Parasedimentitalea psychrophila: one gene and its partner. The protein of the gene in region 1 interacts with the protein of each later gene in a pairwise test. Links are inferred from orthologs where the notes say so. Each region holds a gene or a part of one and is shown on either strand. Other genes may lie near its edges.

Region 1 (9,325 bases):
TGCGGCAGGCAAACAGGGGCATCAACAGGTGGAAATCATCGTAGCTATGGCTGGCAAAGGTCAGCGGCGCCAGGCATGAGGACCAGGTATTGATCCCCAGTTCCTCTTCCAGTTCCCGGATAAGCGCGATCTCGGGTGTCTCTCCGGGTTCCACCTTACCGCCGGGGAATTCCCACAGACCCGCCATGGATTTTCCCGGCGGGCGCTGCGCCAGCAACACCCGTCCTTCGACGTCAATCAGCGCGACGGCGGAAACAAGCAGGGTCTTCAAGATCTGTAATCCGCGTTGATCTGGATATAACCGTGGGTCAGATCGCAGGTCCACACCGTGGCCTGGCCGGTTCCAAGGCCCAGATCCACCTTGATGGTAATCTCGTCCTGTTTCATCAGAGCGGCCGCCTCTTCTTCGCGGTAGTTGGGCGAAACCCAGCCTTTTTCAGCGACAAGAACATCGCCAAAGGAGATCGACAGCAAATCCCGGTCGGCGTCGGCGCCGGATTTGCCGATGGCCATTACGATACGGCCCCAGTTGGGATCTTCACCGGCAAGCGCCGTTTTGACCAGCGGCGAATTGGCGATAGCCAACCCGTGGATCTTGGCATCACCATCGGATGCCGCCCCGGTGATCTGAATTTCAACAAATTTTGTGGCGCCTTCGCCATCCCTTACCACCTGATGCGCGAGATCCAGCATCACCGTCTCCAAGGCAGAGGCAAAGGCGTTACTGCCGGTGGCGTCAACGTTCGCGGCACCCGTTGCGCAGAGCATAAGGCTGTCCGAGGTCGAGGTGTCGCTGTCGACAGTGATACAGTTGAAGGTGCGGTTGCAAATCGACGTCAGCAGGGCCTGGAGGGCGCTCTGCTCTACCTGTGCGTCGGTAAAGATATAGACCAGCATGGTGGCCATATCCGGCGCGATCATGCCCGATCCCTTGGCGATGCCGACAATGGAAACCGTCTGCCCGTCAATCTCAACCTGAGCTGAGGCACCCTTGGCGAAAGTGTCCGTTGTCATGATGGCTTCGGCGGCGTCTTTGATCCGGGTCTCGGACAGTCCCTCCGCCAGTTCGCCGATTTTTGCAACGATACGATCATGTGGCAGTGGCTCGCCGATAACGCCGGTAGAGGCGGTGAAAACACGGGCTTCGGGCAGGGCAGTCGCTGCGGCAACAGCGCTGGCGATCTGCTCCACCGAGGTCTGACCAAAGTGGCCGGTAAAGGCGTTGGAATTTCCCGAGTTGACCAGAATGGCAGCACCATCGGGACCTCTGGTCGTCAATTTTGCCTGACAATCGCGCACCGGGGCGGATCGGGTCAACGACTGGGTGAAGACGCCGGCCACTGTGGTGCCGGGGACCATCAGGGCCAGCATCACATCCGCGCGGTCTTTATATTTCACGCCGGCCGCAGCCGAAGCAAACCGGACGCCGCCGACAATGGGCATGTCAGGAAAGCTGGCGGGGGCCAGCGGAGAGGGTGACAAAGACTGCGCCATGGTCAGTTCCTTACCAGTTCAATATTCTGCAAAATACTGGGGTCCAGATCTTCGAGCAAAACCCGCTCTATGGTGGCTGATGCGGTCAGTTCCGAGACCCGCGCCTCGACTGCCTGATTGCGCAGTTGGGTTGCCAGTTCCTCCCGCACGGCCTCAAATTCAGGTGCGGCGGATTTGCGGCGTTCGTTCAGAATGATCACATGCCAGCCAAACTGGGTCTGGACGGGCGCCGAAATTTCTCCCGATTTAAGGGTCAGTACTGCCTCTTCGAATTCCGGTACCATGCGGCCCTTGGTGAACCAGCCCAAAGACCCGCCGCTTGGACCAGAGGGGCCCGTTGATCTTTCTTTGGCCAAAGTCGCAAAATCAGCGCCGATGTTCAGTTCGACCCGCACAGCGCGGGCGTCTTCTTCGGTTTCCAGCAGGATATGGGAGGCATTGAATTCGTCGCCGCCATCGCCTTCGGAATAGGCCTGCTCATAGGCGGCTAGCAGATCTTCTTCGCTGGAGGCCATCTCCATCACGGATTCGATCACATCGGCAGCCAGCAATGAGCGTTTTTCATTTTCAAGAGAAAGCTGAACGTAATGCGGGACTTCACCATGCAGCGCCTGTTTCAGCGCCGTTTGCTGGATCAATTGATCCAAAATGGCATTGTACAATACATCCGCAGGCAACTGCTGATACTGGGCTGGCAGCACAGAACGGGACAGGATCATATGGCCAATGGTGATCTCTTCGCCGTTCACAATGGCAACAACAGTATTGGCATGTGGGGCGGCTGCTGCGGGCAGCGGCAAGACCAGCAAGGCGGCCAGCGCCACACGAGGCAAAAAAGTGAGACCTTTACGCATTCGATTCTTCCTATTTTGTTGCCGCAAACGGGCATGGCGTTGACACTGAATACCCTGCCGCTTACATCCCTTAGTGGCCCGTGGCAGGACCGTCATTCACATCCGTGTTTATGGGTTGTGAGCTGAGCGGGCAACCCTGCCAAATATTAGGGGCCAAGACAGGATCGTTGGAGAGCAAATGCTGGGTATCGGAACAATCGCCAAAAAGGTTTTCGGGACACCGAATGACCGCAAAATAAAGGCGACAAAGCCGCTGGTCGAAAAGATCAACGCGCTTGAACCCGAGTTCGAGAAGCTCAGCGATGACGGGCTGAAGGACAAGACCAAAGAGCTGCGCCAACGCGCGCTGGATGGCACCTCGCTGGATGATCTACTGCCCGAGGCCTTTGCCAATGCACGCGAGGCCGCCAAGCGGGCCTTGGGCCTACGCGCCTTTGACACCCAGTTGATGGGCGGCATTTTCCTGCATCAGGGCAGCATTTCCGAGATGAAGACCGGTGAGGGTAAAACCCTTGTGGCGACGCTACCGGCCTATCTCAATGCACTGACCGGCAAGGGCGTGCATGTGGTCACGGTCAACGAATACCTGGCCAAGCGGGATTCGGAGTGGATGGGCAATGTGTTCGCTCAACTCGGCATGACCACCGGGGTGATCTGGTCCAACATGCCGGAGGCTGAAAAGAAGGCCGCCTACGAAGCCGATATCACCTATGCCACCAACAACGAGCTGGGTTTCGATTATCTGCGCGACAACATGAAGTCGGAACTGAACCAGTTGTTCCAGAAGCATCACAACTTTGCGATTGTGGACGAAGTTGACAGTATCCTGATCGATGAGGCGCGTACCCCGCTGATCATTTCCGGCCCGGCCGAAGATCGCTCGGATTTATACTCCACCATTGATCTGGTGATTCCGCTGCTGAGCGACGACCATTATGACCTGGACGAGAAAACCCGTGGTGTGACCTTCACCGACGATGGCAACGACTATCTGGAGCAACAGCTGATGGAGCGCGGTTTGCTGCCTGAAGGTGCCTCGCTGTATGATCCGGAAAGCACGTCGGTGGTGCACCACGTCAACCAGGCTCTGCGCGCGCATAAGCTGTTCCAGCGCGACAAGGACTATATTGTTCGTGATGGCGATGTGGTTTTGATCGACGAATTCACCGGCCGCATGATGCCCGGGCGTCGTCTGTCCGACGGGTTGCACCAGGCCATCGAGGCCAAGGAAGGCGTCACCATTCAGCCTGAGAACACCACTCTGGCCTCGGTGACATTCCAGAACTATTTCCGTCTTTATGACAAGCTGTCCGGCATGACCGGCACCGCCCTGACCGAGGCCGAGGAATTTGCCGAGATTTACGGGCTGGCTGTGGTCGAAGTGCCCACCAACAAGCCGATTGCGCGGGTGGACGAAGACGACCGGGTTTATCGCACGGCGGCCGAAAAATACACGGCTATGATCGACGAGGCGAAGGTCGCAAATGCCAAGGGCCAGCCGGTTCTTTTGGGCACCACCTCCATCGAGAAATCCGAGTTGCTGAGCCAGATGCTGGAGAAGGAAGGCGTTAAACATAACGTCCTGAACGCGCGCCAGCACGAAAAAGAAGCGCAGATTGTTGCGGATGCAGGCCGGTTTGGCATGGTGACCATTGCCACCAATATGGCCGGGCGTGGCACCGATATTCAGCTTGGCGGCAACGTCGAAATGAAGGTGCTGGAGGTGCTGGCGCAAAACCCGGATGCCGATCCGACTGTTCTGCGCGCTGAAGAAGAGGCCCGGCACACCGAAGAAAAGCAAAAGGTGATCGACGCGGGTGGCTTGATCGTGATGGCATCCGAACGCCACGAGAGCCGCCGGATCGACAACCAGCTGCGCGGCCGCTCGGGCCGTCAAGGTGACCCTGGGCTGACCCGGTTCTACCTCAGCCTCGAAGACGACCTGATGCGCATTTTTGGCTCGGAGCGGCTGGACAAGCTGCTGACCACATTGGGCATGAAAGAGGGCGAGGCGATCATTCACCCCTGGGTGAACAAATCGCTGGAGCGGGCGCAGGCGAAAGTCGAAGGCCGCAACTTTGACCAGCGTAAGAACGTGTTGAAATTTGACGACGTGATGAACGACCAGCGGAAGGTAATCTTTGGTCAGCGCCGCGAGATCATGTCAGCAGCGGATCTTTCGGATATCGTGAGTGATATGCGTCACGAGGTGATCGACGACCTTCTCGACACCTATATGCCACCCAAAACCTATGCCGATCAGTGGGACACCGAGGGTCTGCATCAACAGGTCATTGAAAAGCTGGGCATTGATGTGCCGCTGGTTGATTGGGCGGCCGAAGAAGGTGTGGATGACGAAGAAATCCGAGAGCGCCTGATCAAGGAAAGCGATGAGTTGATGGCCAAAAAGGCAGTCGCCTTTGGCCCTGAGAACATGCGCAATATCGAAAAACAGGTATTGTTGCAGGCCATCGACTCAAAATGGCGCGAGCATCTGCTGACTCTGGAGCATCTGCGCTCGGTTGTTGGCTTCCGTGGCTATGCGCAGCGTGATCCTCTCAACGAATACAAGAACGAGAGCTTCCAATTGTTCGAAAGCATGCTGGACAGCCTGCGGGAAGCCGTCAGCAAGCAGCTGAGCCACATTCGCCCGATGAGCGAAGAAGAGCAGCAGGCAATGCTGCATGAGATGGCCGCACGGCAGGCGCAGTTGCAGGGCAGCGCAATCGCGCCTGGGCAGGCGCTGGCAGAGGAGCCCGCGCCGGGGTTTGTTGAGGATGATCTCTCCACTTGGGGTTCGCCATCACGCAACGATAAATGTCCCTGTGGCTCGGGGCAGAAATTCAAGCATTGTCACGGCCGACTGGCCTGATCTGCCGCTACAATTGTTCTAGAAGCAGCGCCCCTAAATCCCAGGATTTCAGGGGCGCTGTTTTGTTTGGGGCCAACATTCGTGGTTACTACTGGCCGGGTTTGTGAGCCGTGTTTGCGGGCCGGGGCGCCGCCGCCGAATGCGGCCCTCAGTCAGCCCAAACCCGTCTGGGAAGACTTTGAACCGACATGGATTGATTGCATTTGCCAAAGTCTCACCCGGCGCTGGCCACAAACCGGCCGTTTTTTAGTGTCACTTTTGTGTTAACTTATTTGGTGAGGTAAGTGGTGATGCTAGACAAACATATGATGGCTATGAGCGGAGTGACCCTGGTTGCGGCCTTGGGGATTGGCTTTGCTATGCAATACAATTCCGGCCCCGGTGATATTCAGTCAACAGTGCCGCCAGCGGCAGAAGAGGCCCAGGCTGAACTGGTTCTTCGCGACATTCGACTGACCTCAACCGTGAATATTGAGCCAGCAGATCTGATCCGTCGCGATCAACTGCCGGCGATGGCGTTCTCGCAAAAGATCAACTGCGCAGTGTCGGCACAGGCCCGTCCTGAACCGCAGGCCCTTGTTGCGCTGACCTTTTGGGCGCCGTGTAACAGCAGTGAGCGGGTTACCGTTCACCACTCGGGCCTGATGTTTACCGCAACCACGGATGGCGATGGCAGATTGTCCATGCAGGTTCCGGCTCTGGTGGAAAATGCGATCTTCATCATTGAGTTGGAGTCCGGCGCCGGCGCCGTGGCCTCCACCAAGGTGAGCGATCTGGACGAGATCGACCGGGTTGCGCTGCAGTGGACTGGCGGCAGCGGGTTTGAAATCCATGCCCGTGAATTTGGGGCTGATTACGGCCAGGGTGGCCATGTATGGTCGGGTGCGGCTGACAGGGGGCGGACCAGTCAGGTGCTGAGACTTGGCGATGGCCAGCAGTTATTGCCCCGTATGGTCGAGGTCTACAGTTTTGCCCGCAACATGACCGACGCCAATGGAACGGTCGCGCTGAGCATCGAGGCCGAGGTCTCGGCAAATAACTGTGGCCGTGAAATTTCGGCGCAAACCCTGGAGATTCGCGGTGGTCAAGGGCTGCGAACACGCGATTTAGTATTATCCATGCCAAATTGTAATGCGATTGGCGACTTTCTGGTGTTGAATAATCTTGTAGAAGACCTGAAAATCGCCGCCAATTGATCTGCGGTTCACTAGGGTTTCTATATGGCTTGGCATCGTGCGGCGGTTTGCGCCGCACTCTTTCTTTTTGGCTCCACCCTGTCCGCTTCGGCGCAGGACGTAACACTGTCCTCACCGGATGGCGCGGTTGAGATCAGCGGCGACCTGCTTGGCTTTGACGGCCAGTTTTACCGGGTGGATACCCAGTTTGGTGAACTGACCGTAGATGGATCCGGGGTGATCTGTGACGGACCGGGATGCCCCAATCTGGCGGATTTTGTTGCGGAACTGACACTGTCCGGCTCCTCGACCATGGCCGAAGTTCTGTTGCCGGCCCTGATCGAGGCCTTCGCGCTGAGAAACGATTACCAAACCCGCAGGAACAGCCTGGAAAACGGGTATTTTGAATATCTGTTGTTGCGGGGCGACTACACGCCAGTGGCGCGGTTCACATTTCTGGTCAGCAACACCGACGAAGGTTTTGCCGATCTTCTGGCCAACGAGGCAGATGTGGTCATGGCCCTGCGCGAAATCCGGCCAGAGGAGCGCCAACGGGCTCGGGGTGCCGGCATGGGAGACATGACAGACCCAAGTCGTAGCCGGGTTTTGGCGCTGGATGCGATGGTGCCAGTGGTGGCGCCTGGCAATCCGGTGACCAGTATTTCCGTACCGCAACTGGCCAGGGTCTTTGCCGGCGAGATCTCCAATTGGCAAGAGCTAGGCGGCGCAGATGCGCCGATATCGCTGCATCTTCCGGTGGCGGGCTCGGGCTTGAGCCAGGCGGTCGAAGATCGTCTGCTGGCGCCCGCGAAATTGCCGCTGTCGCAGGACTTGCGGCGCCATGATCGCAGCAGCGGCTTGGCCCGCGCGGTGACCACCGATCCGTTTGCCATTGGCATTGCCAGCTATGCCGAGACAGGCACTGCGCGGATGCTGACGCTGACCGGGTCCTGTGGGTTTGCCTTGGCTGCGGGGCGTCGCGCCATCAAAACAGAGGATTACCCGTTAAGCGCGCCGATGTTTTTGTACCTGCCGGCGCGGCGCCTGCCCAAGGTGGCGCGCGATTTTCTGAACTATACCCGTGGCCCGGCGGCGCAAGTGGTGATTCGGCGCGTTGGATTTGTCGACCAGGCGCCGGAACAGATCCCGATCAAGGCCCAGGGCCAACGGCTGGCAAATGCCATTATGGCAGCGGGCGAAGAAATTGACCTGGCCGAGTTGCAGCGCCTGGTTGGCCTGATGGATGATATGCAGCGGCTGACCACATCGTTTCGGTTTGAAACCGGGTCCACCCGACCAGACGCGCAGTCTCGCGCCAATATCGCTCAGCTTGCGCGGGCGATGGAGGCCGGGGTGTATGATACCAAGACGCTGGTATTTGTCGGGTTTTCCGACGGTGAAGGTGCCGCGGCTGGCAATCGAAATATCGCGATGAAACGGGCCGAGACGGTGCGGGATGCGGTGGTCAGGGCCGCTCAAACGGTCAATTTGGAGCGTATGCAAATTGAGGTGGAGGCCTTTGGTGAGGCGCTGCCGATGGCCTGCGATGACAGCGACTGGGGTCGCCAGGTAAACCGCCGGGTCGAAGTCTGGCTGCGCTGACCTGTTGGGGATAATCCGGGCAGCAGAGCGCGCATTGTCAAAGCCAATGTCTCCCGCCCGCTGTCGGTCTCTTCGAGACCCGCCCTCCGTTGGGCGTGGCGCCGCGCAAGCGCGGCGCCACGCCCAAGGCTGCAAGCGGCAGCGGCGATCAGCCGATGCAGGGCGCGGGGGCGGGAGCATTGCGAGGTATGGGGCTGTTCACTCGTTTGGCAGGGCTACAGGTAGCCCTCGCTACGAAAGCTCAACTCGCGGGATTTTCCGATGATCAAGTGATCGTGTAGCACCAGACCCAGTGCCATCAATGCGGTGTTGATCCGGTCGGTCATGTCGATGTCACTGGTCGACGGAGTTGGATCACCAGATGGATGATTATGTACCAGTATCAAGGCGCTGGCGTTCAGTTCCAGGGCGCGTTTGGCGACCTCCCGGGGGTAGACAGGCACATGATCGACGGTGCCACGGGCCTGTTCCTCATCGGCGATCAGCACATTTTTGCGGTCCAGATACAGCACCCGGAATTGTTCCGTTTCGCGATGGGCCATGGTGGTGTGGCAATAATCCAGCACCGCGTCCCAGCCGGAAATCACTTGCTGTTGCATGACACGGGCCCGCGCCATGCGGTGCGCCGCTGCCTCGAGAATTTTGAGATCGGCAATCACCGCAGCTCCAATACCCTTGACCTCCTGCAGCCGCTCTGTCGGAGCGGTGACCACCCGATTGAAATCCCGGAACTTGTTCAGCAGCGCGTGGGCCAGCGGCTTCACATCGCGGCGTGGGATGGAGCGGAACAGCACCAGTTCCAGCAATTCATAGTCCGGCATCGCAGTTGCGCCGCCCTGCATGAATCGTTGGCGCAGCCGGGCGCGGTGGTCCTGAATGTAGGACGGCAAGCGTCCCTTTGGCAGCGCTTGCACCGGCGCCTCGTCACTGCCCTGAAACAGCGGCAGAGATGTGTCCTGAAAGGAATCGCGCCGTGTCATGGCGTTAGGGTGCTCTCGTTATGGTTGATAAGTTGTTAACGTGCGGGGTTGAAGTTCGGGTTGATACCAGCCGTCACACCGTTCTGAATAATAAAAGGGCGCCACCGATACGGTGACGCCCTTTCATAGATCATCTGTCCAAGGAACGAGATCAGCTTTTCATCGAATCCCAAAAGCTCTTCACCGAGGAAAAGAAGCTGCCGGATTCCGGGTTGGTGGTGTCTTCGGAGAGATCTTCAAACTCCCGCAGCAGCTCTTTTTGCCGCGCTGTCAGGTTCACCGGAGTTTCCACCGCCAGTTCGATGAACATATCACCGGGACCGCCGCCACGCAGGGCAGGCATGCCCT
Region 2 (16,984 bases), 1.0 Mb from region 1 along the record:
CCTCAGCATCTGTCGGTTTGATGGTCAGGTAGCTGTTGCCATCAGACCCGGCAAAGCGAATTTGCTCGCCATCGAGGATGACATTGGTCACCCCGCCGCCTTCAACTGCGGTGACAAATTCAGAAAAGGTCTTTTCCTGGCTCTGCATCGAGCTGCCCGAACCGCTGAACATATTGAACAGCGCCAAGACCAGTAGAAACAGAATGACCCAGAAGGCGATATTACGTGCGTTGCCCAAGGCAGCTCTCCTAGTTTTTGAGGCATGCCATTCGACACACCTGCTTTGATGCTAAAATAAGGATCATTCTGTCAGGTTCAATGCGATAAAAGCCCTGTATAGAACTCTTCGTCAGAAATTACCGCATTTACCGTCCATCCATTGGCCATTTTGGCCAGCGGCGCGGCGATCAGCTGCTGATTTCGCCACAAAGCGGGCGTCGCCTCCAGCAGCTCTCGCGGACAGCCAGAATCGCGCCAGTCCGGGCATAGCAACAGGCCCGCCTGCCCCAAGGGTCGCTGCTCCAGCTGCTGTGGGTCGCCGCCCTGAAAACACCAGCGCTTGTCCCAGACCGCATCCGCCGGTGCCACTTCATTGCGCACCGCATTATATTCACGACAGACCCAGATCTGCCCCCGGCGAGACAGAATACGACAGCCGCCCAGGGTCAATCCGCCGCCCCTGCGCACAACATCCAAAGCCTTGCCCATGACCCGCCGCCGCAGTGGATACTCGGCGCCCGAGACCCAGCGCAGGGCGCCCGACAGCAAGCGGTGGATGATCTCATCCGGCTGATCGCGCAGCCTGACTTCGTCAAAAGCCACGCCTCCACAGATCGTTTGCGCCAGCTCCCTTGCCAATTTAAATGCAATTAAATCAAGAGCTTCTTTAGCTTTTGCCATATTTTCGGCCACCGCTGACAGCGATTCGATGGTCAGCCCCAGCGGCGCTAGATCTTTCATCGCCTGACGCAGGCGCACCCGTTCAAAGCGTCGATCCTGATTGGAGGGATCCTCAACCCAGGTCAGATCATTCTGTGTCAGATAGCTGCGCAACTGGGCGCGTGTCACCTTGAGCAGCGGCCGCAGCAGGGTGATTTCATTCAGCGCGCGACGCTGCGGCATCGCCGCCAATCCGTCGACCCCTGCCGAACGCGCCAACCGCATCAAAACCGTTTCCGCCTGATCATCGGCGGTATGACCCAGCGCCAACACCGGTATCTGTCGGCGCTGTGCCCAGTCCCCCAGCAGCCGGTATCTGGCCCGGCGGGCCTGATCCTGAAGATTGCCCTCGCCCTGCCAGCCCTGCCAGAGCAAAATTTCGTGATCGACGGCCATTCGGCTCGCTATTGCCGCCACTTGCCGCGCTTCCTGCGCCGAACCCTCGCGCAGCCCGTGGTCAACGGTCGCAGCCAGAATTTCCACCTGGTGACCCTGAAAACACCGGGTCAGCAGGTGTAGCAAGGCCATCGAATCGCCGCCACCCGACAGCGCCACCCCCACACGGGGTGGCAACGCCCCCCGGATATCAGCCTGAAAATGAGCGCGGACTTCGGACAGAATATTCATGCTGTGTCGGTCAAGAACAGCTCAGCGTCGCCATTTCCTGTTCCGCTGCCAGAACCGCCGCGGTATCGGGAAAGCGCGCTTTGACCTCGGAGAGGGTCACGCAGGCCTGGCTGGATTGTCCCAGACGGCCCAGCGCGGCGCCCAGCTCAAACAGGGCTTGGGGCGCGATGGCACCTGTTGAATTGCCGGTAAAAGCGGCCAGATATGCGCGCGCCGCCTCGCGGGTGTCGCCCAAACCGTCCAGCGCCTTGCCCCGGTTGTAATGGGCCTCGGCGGCCAGCGGACTGCCGGGATAGGCAACGTCGAAACTGGCAAGCCGCGCCGCTGCATCCTGATAATTGCCCGCGCTCAGAGCCTGTTTGGCAGCGTCAAAATCCGCAAGTTCCCCCACCGCCAACTCATCCGAGGTATCAACCGGTGACTGACCATTCGGCGCTTGGGTTTCGGTGTCGCCGCCCAGCGTCGAGGTTTCCCCCAACTGGCTGATATCGCCACCCTCCAATTCGACCAGACGGAACTCCAGATCACCAATCCGGTTAGTGCCATCCGCCACCACGCGGTCGATCCGGTGTTCCAGCCGCTCGGTCTGCGAGGTCAGCCCCTGCAACGCGTTCTCTATCGCGCCAACCCGGTCCAGAACGGATTGACCGCCCAGACTGGTGCCCGGCGCCCCGGTGGTGGACAGCTCACGCTTCAACCGCTGGATTTCCACGTGCAGAACCGTCAACTCCTGACGGATATCAGCCAAGGTTTGCTGATCCTGCGCCCTTAGGCCTGCAGGAACAAAAGCAACGGCCGCGATCACGGCAAGAGCATAAAGACGCATGATTTACCCCGTTAACCCGCCGGTCAGAATGGTCACCGCCCGGCGGTTCTGCGAATAGCAGCTCTCGGCCGAACAAATCTCAAGCGGCCGTTCCTTGCCATAGCTCACCACCTGAATGCGGTTGCTGGCGACGCCACGCGACACCAGATACTCGCGCGCAACATTGGCGCGACGGGCGCCCAGGGCCAGGTTGTATTCCCGCGTGCCCTGCTCATCCGCGTGACCCTCAATGGTGGCGGTGTAATCGGTATTGGCCAGCAACCAGTTGGCCTGCGACAGCAGGATGCCCTGAGCCTCAGTTGTCAGCGAGGACTGATTCACCACAAACAACACCCGATCGCCGATCTCTTGCTGGAAATAGGCCGGGCTGGTCTGATCCGCCACGCCTCCCGCGCCACCACCGTTTAGGGTGCTGGAGTTGGAATTCCCCCCAGTCACGTTATCGCAAGCCGCAAGGGCCAGCGCCGAAGTGATAAGAATAACTTTTGTCAAACCGCTCATGATGTCAGCCTCATGCTTTTGTCTTATGTTCCGTTAACCCTATCACAGGCCAATTGGCCACGCTATGGGGGTGATTTTCTTCTTAATTCTGCAATGGCGACCAGGCCGGATCCGAACCCCCGTCCGGGGTGCGCACCGGTCTTAGATTGCGGCCCGAGATATCCACCGAATACAGCAAGGCACGCCCATTGGCGCCTTGGGTTTCCCGGGTGAACATGATCACCCGGCCATTGGGCGACCATGTTGGCCCTTCATCGAGGAACGAGGCGGTCAGCAGCCGTTCCTCGCTGCCATCGGTGCGCATCACGCCAATGTGGAACCGGCCCTTGTTCTGCTTGGTAAAGGCCAGCAGATCGCCGCGCGGTGACCAAACCGGAGTGCCGTAGCGCCCCTTGCCATGGCTGATCCGGCGCGCATCGCCGCCAGTTGCCGCCATCACATATAATTGCTGGCTGCCCGAGCGGTCGCTCTCAAACACGATCTGGCTGCCATCCGGCGAAAACGACGGCGCCGTCTCGATCGACGGCGCACTGGTCAGCCGGGTCAGCCTGCCACCGTTGATATCCATGGTGAAAAGATCGGTGTTGCCGCCCTGCGACTGCGAAAACACCACCGTGCGACCATCCGGCGAGAACCGCGGCGCAAAGCTCATGATGCCATCATCGGTGGACAGCACCCGGCGCTGGACCTTGCCGATATCCATCACGTGGATCTGCGGAAAGCCGCTTTCATAGCTGGTATAGAGCACCCGGTCGCCACTGGGGGAAAACCGCGGTGCCAGCACAATCGAGGCACTGTTGGTCAGGAACTGCACATTGGCACCATCATAATCCATGATCGCCAACCGCTTGCGACGGTCATTCTTGGGGCCGTTTTCCGAGACATAAACCACCCGGCTGTCGAAATATGCGCCCTCGCCGGTGATCCGGCTGTAGATGGTATCTGCCACTTTATGGGCCATCCGCCGCCAACCTTCGGTGGTGCCGGTGAACTGCAAACCACCGCCATCCAGCTCTTTGTCGGCGAACACATCGTAGCCCCGGAACCGCACCGTCAGCCGGTTGCCATTGACGCTGACCGCACCAGTGATCAGCGCCTGCGCGTTGACTGCCTTCCAATCGGCAAATTGCACTGTCGCGTTGAAATCGGTGACTTTTGAGATATGTGCCGAGGCCGGGATCTCGCGGAACAAGCCAGTGCCGCTCAGATCCGAGGCAATCACCCGTGAAATCTGCGCGGACATCTCGCTCGCCGAGGCGGTTTCGGCAATGAAACTGGGCACCGCATAGGGCAGCGGTTCGATGACACCATCGGTGATTTCAATCCGCAATGGCCCATTTTGCGCCACCGCAGAGGCAGCCGGAGCAAACACCGCCGCAGCCAGCAAAACACCTGTCAGAAAAATCCTCATTTGATCCGCATCCTTTCCGGATTGAATGTCATCTCAATATCACGCCATTGGCCGTATTTTTCAGGGGGAAGTTGGAACCCCTTTGCCCCGCAACGGATAATCGCCCGCCGCGCTGCCTCAAATGCCTGTTTCGCTGCAATGCCCGAGCCGCCAGTGCTTGACAGCATTCGGATGCTGCCAACCTCCGGCTTGCCGTCCTGACTTAACGATACGCCCACAACCACGGTGGTGCCCAGTGCATCAGTCGAAAGTGAGCCAACATTCCAACAATTTGACACGGATATGCGCAGCGCATCTTTCTCACCCGAGGTCAAAGGCGGCCCCGAGGGCACAGGGGCAATCACCTCACCGCCCCCTGCGATCGCCTCGGCGACCGCATCGGCGACGGCATCATTTTGCACATCAGCTGGCTGTTCAATTGGCGCATCTGCCACGGTTGGCTCCGCCGGCGCCTCAGGCGGCGTAACCCGTCTGGGTCGTGTCTTGGGCCGCAGCGATTGCCTCGGCGCAACGCTGGCCTGCTCGTCCTGTTCCTCGGCCTCGGTCACAATGCGATCACTGGCGGCTTCGGGCGCGGTTGCCTGCTGCACCTCTTGTTGCGTCTCGGCCCCTTCGTCCGGCGCGATCTCGGGCTGCACAATCTCGTCCACCGCAGTGTCCGGCGCAGGCGGCGCAATCGGAATGGGGGCCACCCGGTCAGCGGGCTGTGCGACGTGGCGCTCAATAGGCTCGGGCAGCGGGGGCACCACATCCGGCAGCGACGGAGGTTCCGGCGCTTGCGGCACCGGACTGGGCACCGGTTCTGGCTCTGGCTCTGGCCGAGCGGCAACTTCAGGATCCGGCGCAGGCGGCGCGATGGGCTCTGGCACCAGGGTCTCTGGCACCGCATCGCTCTGGGTCGCCACCTCAGGCACGGCGGGCTCCTGGCCCGGAAGTGACAGTGTGGGTGGCTCATCGGCAATCTCAGGTGCGCTATGCTGCTGGCTCAACAGGGCAAACTCGGCACTGCTGATCACCGTGACCTCCTGCACCTGGAACGGCAGCGGCTCCGACGGGAACCAGGCGCCAAACACCACCCATCCCATCAGCCCGACATGGGCCGTCAGAGATATTTTGGTCCCGGTTTGCAAGATGCTGCTCCGCTATTGCCCGGCCGCAGCCGGATCAGCCGGATCAGCCAGCTCTGGCCCGCCAATATCCGTCACCAGCCCGACATTCGAGAAGCCACCGGCATTCAGCGCCCCCATGACTTTCATCACCTGCTCATAAGGCAAGCCGCCATCAGCCCGCAAAAACACCCGGTCAGAGGTGCGTTCAGCCGCAATCGCCCGCAGTTTGCTTACCAGCTCGCTGGGCGCCACCGGCGTGGTCATGATCTGCACCTCACCCGCCAAGGTCAGGGTCACCGTCAAGGGTTCATCCTGATCCCCCGGCAAGGCACCGGCAGCGATCTTGGGCAGCGCAACCGGCACCCCAACCGTCGACAGTGGCGCTGCCACCATAAAGATGATCAACAGCACCAGCATCACATCGACAAAAGGCGTCACATTGATTTCAGCCATCGGCCGGGTGCGCCCCCGACGACGGCCCCGGCGGCGTCCACCCTCCGAGGATTGCTGTGCCGCGCCCGCCATCGCTCAGGAATCCAACTGGCGGCTGAGAATGGTAGCAAACTCATCGGCAAATGCCTCATAGCCGCCAATGATCCGGTCACTGTCGGCGCTCAGCTTGTTATAGAAAATCACCGCAGGCACCGCCGCCAACAGCCCCATGCCGGTGGCCATCAGCGCCTCGGCAATGCCCGGAGCCACCACCGCAAGGTTGGAACTCTGCTGCTCGGCAATTTCGATGAAGGAGGTCATGATGCCCCAAACGGTGCCGAACAGCCCCACAAAGGGCGCTGTCGATCCGACCGTCGCCAGCACTGGCAAGCCCTTTTGCAGCACCTCGGCCTCTTTGGCGATCGCCACATCCATCGACCGGTCAATCCGCGCCTGCGCACCGGCAATCAAGCCGCCATCACTGCGATGACTGCGCCGCCACTCGGTCATACCGGATGCAAAGATCCTCTGCGCCGCACCCTCGGGCTGCGGGCCAATCTGTTCAAACAATCCATCCAGCGGCTCACCCGACCAGAACGCCTCATCAAACTCATCCGCAGCACCGCGCGCCAGTCGAAACGAGATATGTTTCTGAATAATGATCGCCCAAGACCAGATCGAGGCCACCACAAGCATCATCATCACCAATTTCACGGTGAGTGTCGCCCGTGCGAAAAGCCCCCACATGGAGAAATCAATCTCCTGCGCCAACGCCAGAGTTTCTGCTTCCATTAGCCTGCTCGCTATATTTGTGGCCAGTTTTCTGACCTTATCGGGCGGCAATTTAACCTAGATCAGCGGAAAAATCCAATCAAACAGCCATAAGCGGTCAAAATCTTACGACAATGCGCGGATCTCTGCCGGAAGCCTTTGAGGCCGTCCCTCGGTGCTGACGCAGGCAACGGTAACTTTGGCCCGGAAAATCTCCGTGCCGTCGCGCATCACCCGCTGCCCCATGATCAGCCGCGCCGGACTCACCTTCAGCACTTCGGTTTCCACCTGCAGCTCATCGTCGAACCGCGCCGGAACCCGGTAATCCGCCTCCAGCCGCTGCACCACCCAGATCAACCCATCCAGTCGCATAGCGTTCTGGTCATTGCCCAGCCTGCGCACCCAATCGCTGCGCGCACGCTCGATAAACCGAAGATAGTTAGCGTAATAGACCACGCCCCCCATGTCAGTGTCTTCATAATATACCCGGATCGGAAACCTATGCATCCGCAACCTCGCTCAATTGCCCTAAAGATTTGCCCACAGAAAAATTCTTCGAAGAATTTTGTCCAGAAAATTCGAATTTTCTGGCGACATCACGCTACGGCGCCTCACCCTGCAACCGGGCAAACATCCGCAGGGCATGCGATTTGTCATCCGCCGAGACCGGCATCATCCGGTCATAGGCGGCGGCAATCACCCCGGCGATCTCAGGCCGCAGGATGGCGGTACCGCTGTCCGGCAGCACCGCCAGCGGTGACACCTCGGCAAAGGCGCCATCGCCCCACATCAAAATAACCTGCACCGACTGAGACAGCGCCAGCGTCTCCGCCGGGATATCCGCCATCTCACCACTCATCCGCAAAAACACAAAGGCCGCCTGAATGGCCGCCTGATCATCAAAGCGGAACGCCCGGTACTGACTGGCATCCGCCGCCTTCAGCCGCGCCACCAATGGCTCCAGATCCGGGATCAACCGCCCCAGATCGGGCACCGCCGACAACTCATCCCAATCGCGAAAGAAGAAGAACATCAGGTTGGCCCCCAGTTCAGGATCCATCCCGTCCATCTCAGCCCCGGCCAGCGTCGCCACTGCCTCGATCGCGCCTTTGACCACCGTCAGCGTCTCGTCCTCGACCCCAAATACCACCGGAACAATCGGCCGCCCCCAGCGCGCAAAAGCATAAGAGCCATCGTTACGGGTGAAAAGCTGTTCGATCTGGTCCGGAGTCATCTCGGCGTCCTCATTCTAGGCTCCACGATCTATGCCGCGCCCCCCGGTCACAAACAAGACCCCGTGCTTTCATCTTTTATCAAATGCTCCCGCCGGAGGCTTCTGAAATTTCAGGAAAACAAATCATCCGCAGTTCTGGGCGCTTCCAACCCCAAATGGCTCCAGGCCTTTTGCGCCAGCATCCGCCCACGAGGGGTCCTTTGAATGAGCCCCTGTTGCAGCAGAAAAGGCTCGATCACATCCTCCAGGGAATCGCGGCTTTCCGACAGCGCCGCCGACAGGGTTTCAATCCCCACCGGGCCGCCGCCATAATTCTCGGCAATCAGCTGCAGGTACCGCCGATCCGCCCCATCCAGCCCCAGATGATCCACCCCCAGCCGGGTCAGCGAACTATCGGCCAATTCGCGGGAAATTGTGCCGTCGCCCTCGACCACCGCAAAATCCACCACCCGGCGCAACAGCCGCCCGGCAATCCTTGGGGTGCCGCGGCCCCGGCGGGCAATCTCGCGGGCACCGTCCTCATCCGCGGGTGCCCCCAACCGGCGGGCATTGCGGCTGACGATTTCATGCAGCTCATCCACAGTGTAGAACTGCAACCGGGTTGGAATGCCAAAGCGGTCGCGCAGCGGCGTGGTCAACAGCCCCATACGGGTGGTCGCCCCCACCAGCGTGAAAGGTTGCAACTCAATCCGCACGGTGCGCGCCGCTGGCCCCTCGCCGATCACCAGATCCAGCTCAAAATCCTCCATCGCCGGATAGAGGATCTCTTCGACCACCGGGTTCAGCCGGTGGATTTCGTCGATGAACAGCACATCACGCGCCTCAAGATTGGTCAGGATTGCCGCCAGATCGCCGGCCTTGGCCAGCACCGGACCAGAGGTCATGCGGAAATTCACCCCCAATTCGCGGGCGATGATCTGCGCTAGGGTGGTTTTGCCCAAGCCCGGAGGCCCGTGGAACAGCGTGTGATCCATCGCCTCGCCGCGCTGGCGCGCCGACTGGATGAACACCCGCAGATTGGCACGGGCCTCGGCCTGACCGATAAACTCGGACAAGCCCTGCGGCCGCAGCGCGCGGTCATTGTCTTCGGGCTGCTGTTCTGGTCGCAGCGCCGGATCTGCATCAATCATTTACGTCTCTCCCGCCGTCTGGGCGTCCGATACCCAGGTACTCACGTCTTTGGCGCCAGCAGCTTAAGGGCGGCGCGGATCAGCGTTGCCTCATCTGCCCCCTGCTCCGCCCCCGCCGCCTCGGCTACTGCAGAGGCCGCATCACTGGGGCTGTAGCCCAGGTTCGACAAGGCCGACAGGGCACTGGCTTGCGCAATTGCGCTTGTATTGGGTTTCGACGCCTTTTTCGACTTTGGCCTCGGCGCCGCCTCCACGGTTTCCACCACCTCCAGATCCGGCCCCTCCAGCGCCTCGGTGATGGTGCCGCCCATCGCCATCACCCCTGGCGCCTTGTCCTTAAGGTCCAGAACAATGCGCTGCGCGATCTTGGGGCCAACTCCCTTGGCCGCCTTGACACTGGCCCAGTCCCCCAGGGCAATGGCGCGGCCCACCGCATCCGGACCCAGAGTGCCCAGGATCGCCAGCGATGCCTTGGCGCCAACCCCCTGCACCGAGGTCAGCAGGTGATGCCATTCCTTTTCAACCAGGGAGGTAAAGCCGAACAATTGCAGCAGGTCTTCGCGCACCAGCATCGAGGTATAGAGTGATACCGCCTCGCCGACGCCGGGCAGCGCCATCATGGTGCGGCTTGAACAATAGACAATATAGCCAACGCCGCGCACATCAATCAGCACATGATCCTCGGCGCGGTAATCCAGCCGCCCGGTCAGCTTGCCAATCATGCCCGCACCTCGCGCAGGACCCTATCAGCAGTGCCGCGATAAAACGCGTGACAGATGGCAATCGCCAGCGCATCCGCCGCATCGGCGTTTTCCGGGTTACAGCCGGGCAATTGCAACTTGACCATATGCATCACCTGTTTCTTGTCCGCGTGACCAACCCCAACAACCGTTTTCTTCACCCGGTTCGGAGCATATTCGCCCACCGGCAAGCCAGCCTTGGCCAGGGTCAACAAGGCCACACCGCGCGCCTGACCCAGCTTGAGGGTGCCGGCGCCATCCTTATTCACAAAGGTCTGCTCAATCGCTGCCTGATCCGGGACAAATTGCGCGATCACCTCGGTGACCTGATTGTGCAGCGACAGCAGCCGCTCGCCCAGATCATCACCATCGGACTGGCAAACCCCATTGGCAACATGGCTCAGCTTAGAGCCATGTGATTCGATGACGCCCCAGCCAAGGTTCCGCAACCCCGGATCAATTCCTAAAATCCGCATGTTTTGCCCGGCCCCTGCCCATCGATTGTCATTTCTTTCTGTCGATTAGCACAAACCGCGAACATGTCCAAACCCTTTCCAGTGCCGCCACAGCGCCACAACAGTGCTAAACTGGCGGCAATGTGGATCAAAAACGACCCTCATCAAGGGGGAAACCGACATTTTAAGACAGCCTGTCGCAGGACATCCATAGGCCTTGTTTATATGAGCAGAAGCTATGCAATTTACGCATAGGACAGTTGCATTTTCTCCCCTTGCTCAACACAGATCCCAACCCTAAATGCCCCCCAACTGAACAGATGACTTTCGACACCTCCAATCAAAGGAAAAGATATGGCTGCTTTTGACACCACCCGCACCACCTATGGCGCAACTGGCCTGATCGGCCGTATTGGCACGATTATCGCCGCAACCACGGCAAGCATTGCGCAGTGGAACGTCGCCCGCGTGACCCGCAACGCCCTGTCGGTTCTGACCGACCGCGAGTTGGCTGATATTGGATTGTGTCGTGGTGACATCGAGACCCTCGCCGCCGGGAAATCCCTGTACTGACAGCTTTCTGTTTCGGCTCCTCCCTCGGGGCAGAAAACAAAAACGCCGCAAGCCCCAGGGCTGCGGCGTTTTATGTTTCAAAGACAGCTTAGCCGCTGTCTATATGATCGGTGCTGCTCTCAAACCCCAAAGCAGTCGATGCGCCAGGCAGCCGATTTTCTGAAGCCCGCTATGCGCAAAGCACCGGGTCATTGGGAAAACGGCAGCCTTTAGCGCAAAATCGGTCCGATCTGCGCGGCTGCCATTTGCGACAGCGGATCAGCGGTCATGATCAGCGCGCCACCCTGCTCCAGCAGCGATCCCGCCTGCAGTTTTGCCAGCCGCTCCTGATAGCCATCCAGCCCAATCGAGGCGATCAGAAAGCCTTTGAACAGAAGGAACGCGGCGAGGAACAGGAAAATGGATCGGGCGGAAATTCGCGACGCGATTTTCTTCTTTGGTGCGACAACAATCAACCCATCCGACCGTATCCGGGCCGAATATCCATAGCTCATGGCCTCGTGCTTGTTCTCAAGACGACGCACCCGCGACAAAAATTTATGATGATCTTCACTCATTACAGATCCTGAACTGGCCCCCACCAGTGGATAAGGCAGCATGCGTCTTAAATGAGGCAATTATGTGGCAGCTACTTAAAATGCGTTTCAAACCGACTGCATTCAGATCTTTCGCTGCAACAACAAGGTGCTCCAGTCACCAACCTCATCCCGCCGCACCTGATTGATGCCATTCTGCTCATAGACCTCTGCCACAGAATCGGCTTGTTCGTTGAGAATGCCCGACAGAATCGCATAGCCTCCGGGGCGCAGATACGCGGCCATCTCAGGTGCCAGCGCCACCAGCGGGCCTTTCAGGATATTGGCAAAGATCAGATCATAAGGCGCTGCGGCCAGCAGATCGGCATGATCAAAACCAGCCGCCTCAACACAACCGACCCGCCCAGCCATGCCATTGGCACTCAGGTTGACCTCGGCCACATCCACCGCCACCTGATCAATGTCGCTGGCCAAGATGGTGCCCTGCCAGACCCGTGCTGCCGCCATCGCCAAAACGGCAGTGCCACAGCCGATATCGGCAACTTTATCAGCCTCGAACCCCTCGCTGATCAGGTGGTCCAGCATGCGCAGACAGCCCAAAGTGGTGCCGTGGTGGCCGGTGCCAAAGGCCATTGCCGCCTCGATCAGCAGCGGGATTTTATCATCCGGCAGCTTGTCGGCGTCATGGCTGCCATAGACAAAGAACCGTCCCGCCTCAACCGGCGCCAGCTCGCGTCGTACATGCGCCACCCAATCGGTATCGGGCAGTTCGGACACCGCAAACGGCCTGGCATCATGCAGGGTCGCCAACAGCGCCAGCCCGGCCTGGTCCGGCGCCTCGGTGAAATAGCCCCCCACTTCCCACAACCCGGATGCGTCTTCGAGATCAAGAATGCCAACACCGATGGGCTCCGGCAGTAGATGCTCCATTGCCTCGCCCAGCGCCTCGGCGGCGGCTTTTCCGGATAGGGTGGTGAGGGCGGTAAAGGTGGGCATCACGATCTCCTGAAACTGATCCATTGCGCCTAGGCTGACTGGGCCGGGAGGTCAAGCAAACAGGAGATGTAACCGCTCAGCAGTACCTTACTCGGCCGGCGCGGCCATCCGGTATTTGCTCAGCACCGTCTCATTGCCCGGTTCAGGATGGCGCGGCACCAACAGCGACAAGCCCAGCGAGGTCAGCGCCATGCAGGATGCCAGTCCAAACACCGCCGCCGGCGAGACCATCCACAACAAGCCCAGCAACACCGGCAGGAACACCGCCGCGATATGGTTGATGGTAAAGGCCACCGCCGCGGTCGGCGCGATATCCGCCGGGTCGGCGATTTTCTGGAAATAGGTCTTCAGCGCCAGCGCCAGCCCAAACAGGATATTATCGATCACATAGAGCACCGAGGCAAACAGCACCCCCCAGCCAAACCAGTAAATGCCGCCATAGGCCATGAACACCAGGGTCAGCCCGACATACTCCCAGATCAGCGTGCGGCGTTCGCCAAAATACCCGACGGCCTTGCCCAGGAACGGTGCGACCAGCATCTTTACGACCAGATTGATCAGATAGAGCCCGGTCAACTCATGCACGTCAAAGCCGAACCTCTCGACCATCATGAAGCCGGCAAAGACCATAAAGATCTGCCGCCGCGCGCCGGCCATGAACTGCAGCGCGTAATACAGCCAATAGCGCTTGCGCAGCACCATGGTCTTGTTCTGCGGCGTCGGCGATTCAAACTGCGGATAGGCAAACAGCGCAAACAGCGCCAGCCCAGCGGTGGTAAACCCGGCCATCATGAACACGATGTTATAGCTGAGATTCAACGTCTCCCACATCAGCACAATCAGCACAAACACCACCAGCGTCACTGCCGATCCCATGCCCAGAAGCCAGCCCAACATCTGTGGCGCCTTGTCCTTGGGCAGCCATTGCAGTTGCAGCGACTGATTCACTGTCTCGTAATAGTGAAAGCCAAGCGAGCTGAGAAAGGTCAACGTCAGGATACCGGTCAGACTGGGGAACCAGGCGGTAAAGGCGGTCGCCACCCCCAGAAGCGCCAGCGACACCATGCCCAGTACCTGCTCGCGCACAAACAGAATGATGGCGATCACCCCGATGGCAAAAAAGCCCGGAATTTCGCGCACGGTATGCAGCAAGCCGATATCTGACCCTTCAAATCCGGCGACCTCAATCACAAAATTATTCAGCAGCGCATACCAGGTGAAAAACGCAATGGGCATCGCCGCCGACATCACGAACAACAGGGTTATCGGGCGGCGCCAGAACGGCAGATGCGCCGCGTCGGTAAGATTGAATGGTTTGAACATTCTTCGCTCTTACGCCTCAATTGCGGCCTGCGGTAGAGGCAATAGGCAAGTGCACATAGAGGTCTGCATCCCTGCAGACCTCGTTCCAGTCGAGACCCGCACAGCCGCAACGCCCCTGATGAGATGTCGAGCTGCGTGGCCAGAGGGGCGCCATGAGTATTTCCGGCAAAAAGAAACATCGGGGGAGTGCCATCACTTGAGTTTCTTTTTGCTAAAATACTCAGAATCCGCGCGCCGCAACAGGCACCGCGTCCTCAGAAAAAATTCTGCGGGTCGATATCCACATTCAACCGTAACTCGCCTTTTAGCCGACAGGGCGCAATCCAGCGCGAAATGGCATCCTGCAGCGGCACCCCCTTGGCAGCCTTGACCAGCAGCCGTACCCGGTGGCGGCCGCGAATGCGGGCAATCGGCGCGGGCGCCGGCCCGTAAACCTGCGCCCCGATCGCCCGCAAGGGCCCATCATTGCGCGCCAGCGCGTTGCCCAGGTCAAACACTGTCGGCAGATCGGGGCCCGACAGGATGATCCCGGCCATGCGGCCATAGGGCGGCACCCCGGCGGCCTGACGCTCAGCCGCCTCAGCTTTCCAGAAGCCTTCCTCATCGCCGGACAGAATGGCGCGGATCACCGGATGCTCGGGCTGGAAACTCTGCAACAGCGCCTCGCCCGGTTTTTCGGCGCGGCCTGCCCGGCCCGCCACCTGTCGCATCAGTTGAAAGGTGCGCTCGGCGGCGCGCAGGTCTGACCCTTGCAGCCCCAGATCCGCATCAATCACCCCGACAAGTGTCAGCAGTGGAAAGTTGTGCCCTTTGGCCACCAGCTGAGTGCCCAGGATGATGTCCGCCTCGCCCTTTACGATCTCGGATATCCGCTCTTTCAACGCCCGCGCCGAGCCAAACAGATCCGAGCTGAGCACAGCAATGCGCGCCTCGGGGAACACCAGTGCCGCCTCTTCGCCCAGCCGTTCGATGCCGGGGCCAACCGGCGCCATCTTGCCCTCGACCTCACAGGAGGGGCACACTGTCGGCAGCGGTTTGGTCTCGCCGCATTGGTGGCACATCAGCCGGTTCTGGAACCGGTGCTCTACCATGCGCGCATCACAGTGATCACAGGCCACCTGATTACCACAGGCCCGACAGATCGTCACCGGCGCAAAGCCACGGCGGTTCAGGAACAGCAGCGACTGCTCGCCGCGTTCCAGCCGTTTACCCATGGCGCTGCGCAAGGTCGGGGAAATCCAGGTGGCCGGGGCCAGTTTCTCAACCCGCATATCAATGGCGCGCATTTCAGGCAGCACCGCCGCGCCATAACGCGAGGCCAGATCGAGGCGGCGGTATTTGCCTACCTCGGCATTGACCCAACTTTCCAGACTGGGCGTCGCCGAGGCCAGCACCACCTGCGCCGAACACATATTCGCCCGCAGCACCGCCATGTCGCGGGCGTTATACAACACGCCCTCTTCCTGCTTGTACGAGGTGTCATGTTCCTCATCGACGATGATCAGACCCAGATTTTGGAACGGCAGGAATAGCGACGAGCGCGCCCCAATCACCAGTTGCGCCGCGCCCTGCCCGACCATGCGCCAGATCCGGCGGCGCTCGGTCATGGTGGCGCCGGAATGCCATTCCGCCGGGGTGGCGCCAAAGCGGACCTCGACCCGGGTCAGAAATTCTGCTGTCAGGGCAATTTCGGGCAGCAGCACCAGCGCCTGCCGCCCCGCTCGCAGACAGGCGGCGACGGCCTCAAGGTAGACTTCGGTCTTACCCGATCCGGTCACCCCTTTCAGCAGGGTAGTGCCATAGGTGCCGCTCTGCACCGCCTGCGCAAGAACCGCCGCCGCTTCGGCCTGATCCGCGGTCAGAGTCTTGCTTGGCCGTTCCGGGTCCAGTTTGGGATAGGGCAGATCGCGCGGCGCCTCCTCTTCCCGCAGGGCGCCCTGCTTCACCAACCCCTTGATCACCGAGGGTGTCACCCCAGCCAGATCCGACAGTTCCTTGGGGGTAAAGGCCAGCCCAGCGTATTCCTCCAGCGCCGCCAGTACCCGCGCCCTTGCATCGGTCATCCGCTCCGGCTCACTCGGGCCGCGCCGCAGGATCTTGCGCATCGACACCGGATCAGACAGCCCCGGCGCCCGGGTTGCCAGCCGCAACATCATCGTCAGCGGCGTCAGAGTGTAAGCAGCCGCTCGGCTCAGGAACTGGCGCATCTCGTCGCGCATTGGCGCGATATCCAGCACCCGGTTCACTGCGCGCAGCTTGGCCGAATCAAAATCGCCCTGCCCAGGCCCCCAGACCACGCCCAAAACCCGGCGCGGCCCCAATGGCACCTCGACATAGGCGCCACGGAAACAGCCGCCCTCGGGAGCGCGGTAATCCAGAACCCGATCAAGCGGTTGCGTGGTCAGCACCCCGACCCGCTCGCCTGCATGAAAAAACTCCTGTCCGCTCATGCCGCTGCCTTTCTGCCTCAGGGGTTTTTAATGCCTCGCTATTGCGCTAAAGGCTAGCGCAATCAATGGCCAACCCATCCAAAGGATCCTTCCCATGAAATTCTTCGTAGACACCGCCGAGATTGACGCCATTGCCGAGCTGAACGATCTAGGCATGGTTGACGGCGTCACCACCAACCCGTCGCTGATCAAGAAATCCGGTCGTGACATCATCGAAGTCACCAAGGAAATCTGTGCGCTGGTCAAAGGCCCGGTCTCGGCCGAAGTCACCGCCGTTGATGCCGAGACCATGATCGCCGAAGGCCGCAAACTGCTGGAGATCGCCGAAAACATCGCCGTCAAAGTGCCGCTGACCTGGGACGGGCTGAAGGCCTGTAAGGCGCTGACCGATGACGGCCACATGGTCAACGTCACCCTGTGTTTCTCGGCCAATCAGGCGCTGCTGGCCGCCAAAGCCGGTGCGACATTCATCTCGCCCTTCATCGGTCGCCTGGATGACATCAACCTGGACGGCATGGAGCTGATCGAAGACATCCGCACCATCTATGACAACTACGGCTTTGACACCGAGATCCTGGCTGCCTCGATCCGCTCGGCGAACCACGTACTTGACTGTGCCCGTCTGGGCGCTGACGTGATGACTGCACCGCCAGCCGTGATCAAAGCGCTGGTCAACCACCCGCTGACCGACAAAGGCCTGGCAACATTCTTGGCTGACATCAAAGCAGCTGACATCAAGATCCTGTAAGCACCAGTTCAGCTTGCAGAGAGGGAGGTGCCTAACGGTGCCTCCCTTTTTATTTTAAACGCAGTAATCCACCTTTTGCAAAGACACGCGACAGCCCATCAGACCCATATTACCAGTGACCATCATGCATACCGATCGGAAACAGAAAATGCTTGATGTCGAAGCCTCGACACACTTAATCTT

Evidence for each region.
Region 2: the proteins of secA (region 1) and ybgC interact in binary tests that used the Escherichia coli proteins (3 or more experiments, as listed by UniProt). The link is inferred for Parasedimentitalea psychrophila from one-to-one orthologs.

The regions. Positions count from the first base shown.
Region 1 is NZ_CP127247.1:1,681,007-1,690,331, forward strand. What follows is about bases 2,137-5,420. They hold secA (preprotein translocase subunit SecA), read left to right. Parts: upstream 2,137-2,526; coding sequence 2,527-5,220; downstream 5,221-5,420. Other genes in these bases: QPJ95_RS08115 (peptidylprolyl isomerase), read right to left, coding at 2,137-2,348. Also shown: QPJ95_RS08105 ((deoxy)nucleoside triphosphate pyrophosphohydrolase), read right to left, coding at 1-271; bifunctional glutamate N-acetyltransferase/amino-acid acetyltransferase ArgJ, read right to left, coding at 268-1,494; more of QPJ95_RS08115, read right to left, coding at 1,497-2,136; QPJ95_RS08125 (hypothetical protein), read left to right, coding at 5,511-6,416; QPJ95_RS08130 (phosphate ABC transporter substrate-binding/OmpA family protein), read left to right, coding at 6,441-7,997; RadC family protein, read right to left, coding at 8,213-8,977; molecular chaperone DnaJ, read right to left, coding at 9,129-9,325. UniProt on the Escherichia coli protein: Required for protein export, interacts with the SecYEG preprotein conducting channel.
Region 2 is NZ_CP127247.1:633,701-650,684, forward strand. Bases 5,434-8,161 are described here. They hold ybgC (tol-pal system-associated acyl-CoA thioesterase), read right to left. Parts: upstream 7,124-8,161; coding sequence 6,743-7,123; downstream 5,434-6,742. Other genes in these bases: QPJ95_RS03145 (energy transducer TonB), read right to left, coding at 5,434-5,434; QPJ95_RS03150 (ExbD/TolR family protein), read right to left, coding at 5,447-5,938; tolQ (protein TolQ), read right to left, coding at 5,942-6,637; QPJ95_RS03165 (hypothetical protein), read right to left, coding at 7,218-7,850; ruvB (Holliday junction branch migration DNA helicase RuvB), read right to left, coding at 7,961-8,161. In the rest of the region: ATP-dependent zinc metalloprotease FtsH, read right to left, coding at 1-238; tRNA lysidine(34) synthetase TilS, read right to left, coding at 316-1,566; tol-pal system protein YbgF, read right to left, coding at 1,577-2,392; peptidoglycan-associated lipoprotein Pal, read right to left, coding at 2,396-2,893; Tol-Pal system beta propeller repeat protein TolB, read right to left, coding at 2,976-4,304; more of QPJ95_RS03145, read right to left, coding at 4,301-5,433; more of ruvB, read right to left, coding at 8,162-8,980; Holliday junction branch migration protein RuvA, read right to left, coding at 9,022-9,702; crossover junction endodeoxyribonuclease RuvC, read right to left, coding at 9,699-10,196; QPJ95_RS03185 (DUF1127 domain-containing protein), read left to right, coding at 10,530-10,748; QPJ95_RS03190 (hypothetical protein), read right to left, coding at 10,958-11,305; QPJ95_RS03195 (50S ribosomal protein L11 methyltransferase), read right to left, coding at 11,408-12,280; QPJ95_RS03200 (MFS transporter), read right to left, coding at 12,368-13,603; QPJ95_RS03205 (primosomal protein N'), read right to left, coding at 13,858-16,053; fsa (fructose-6-phosphate aldolase), read left to right, coding at 16,148-16,801.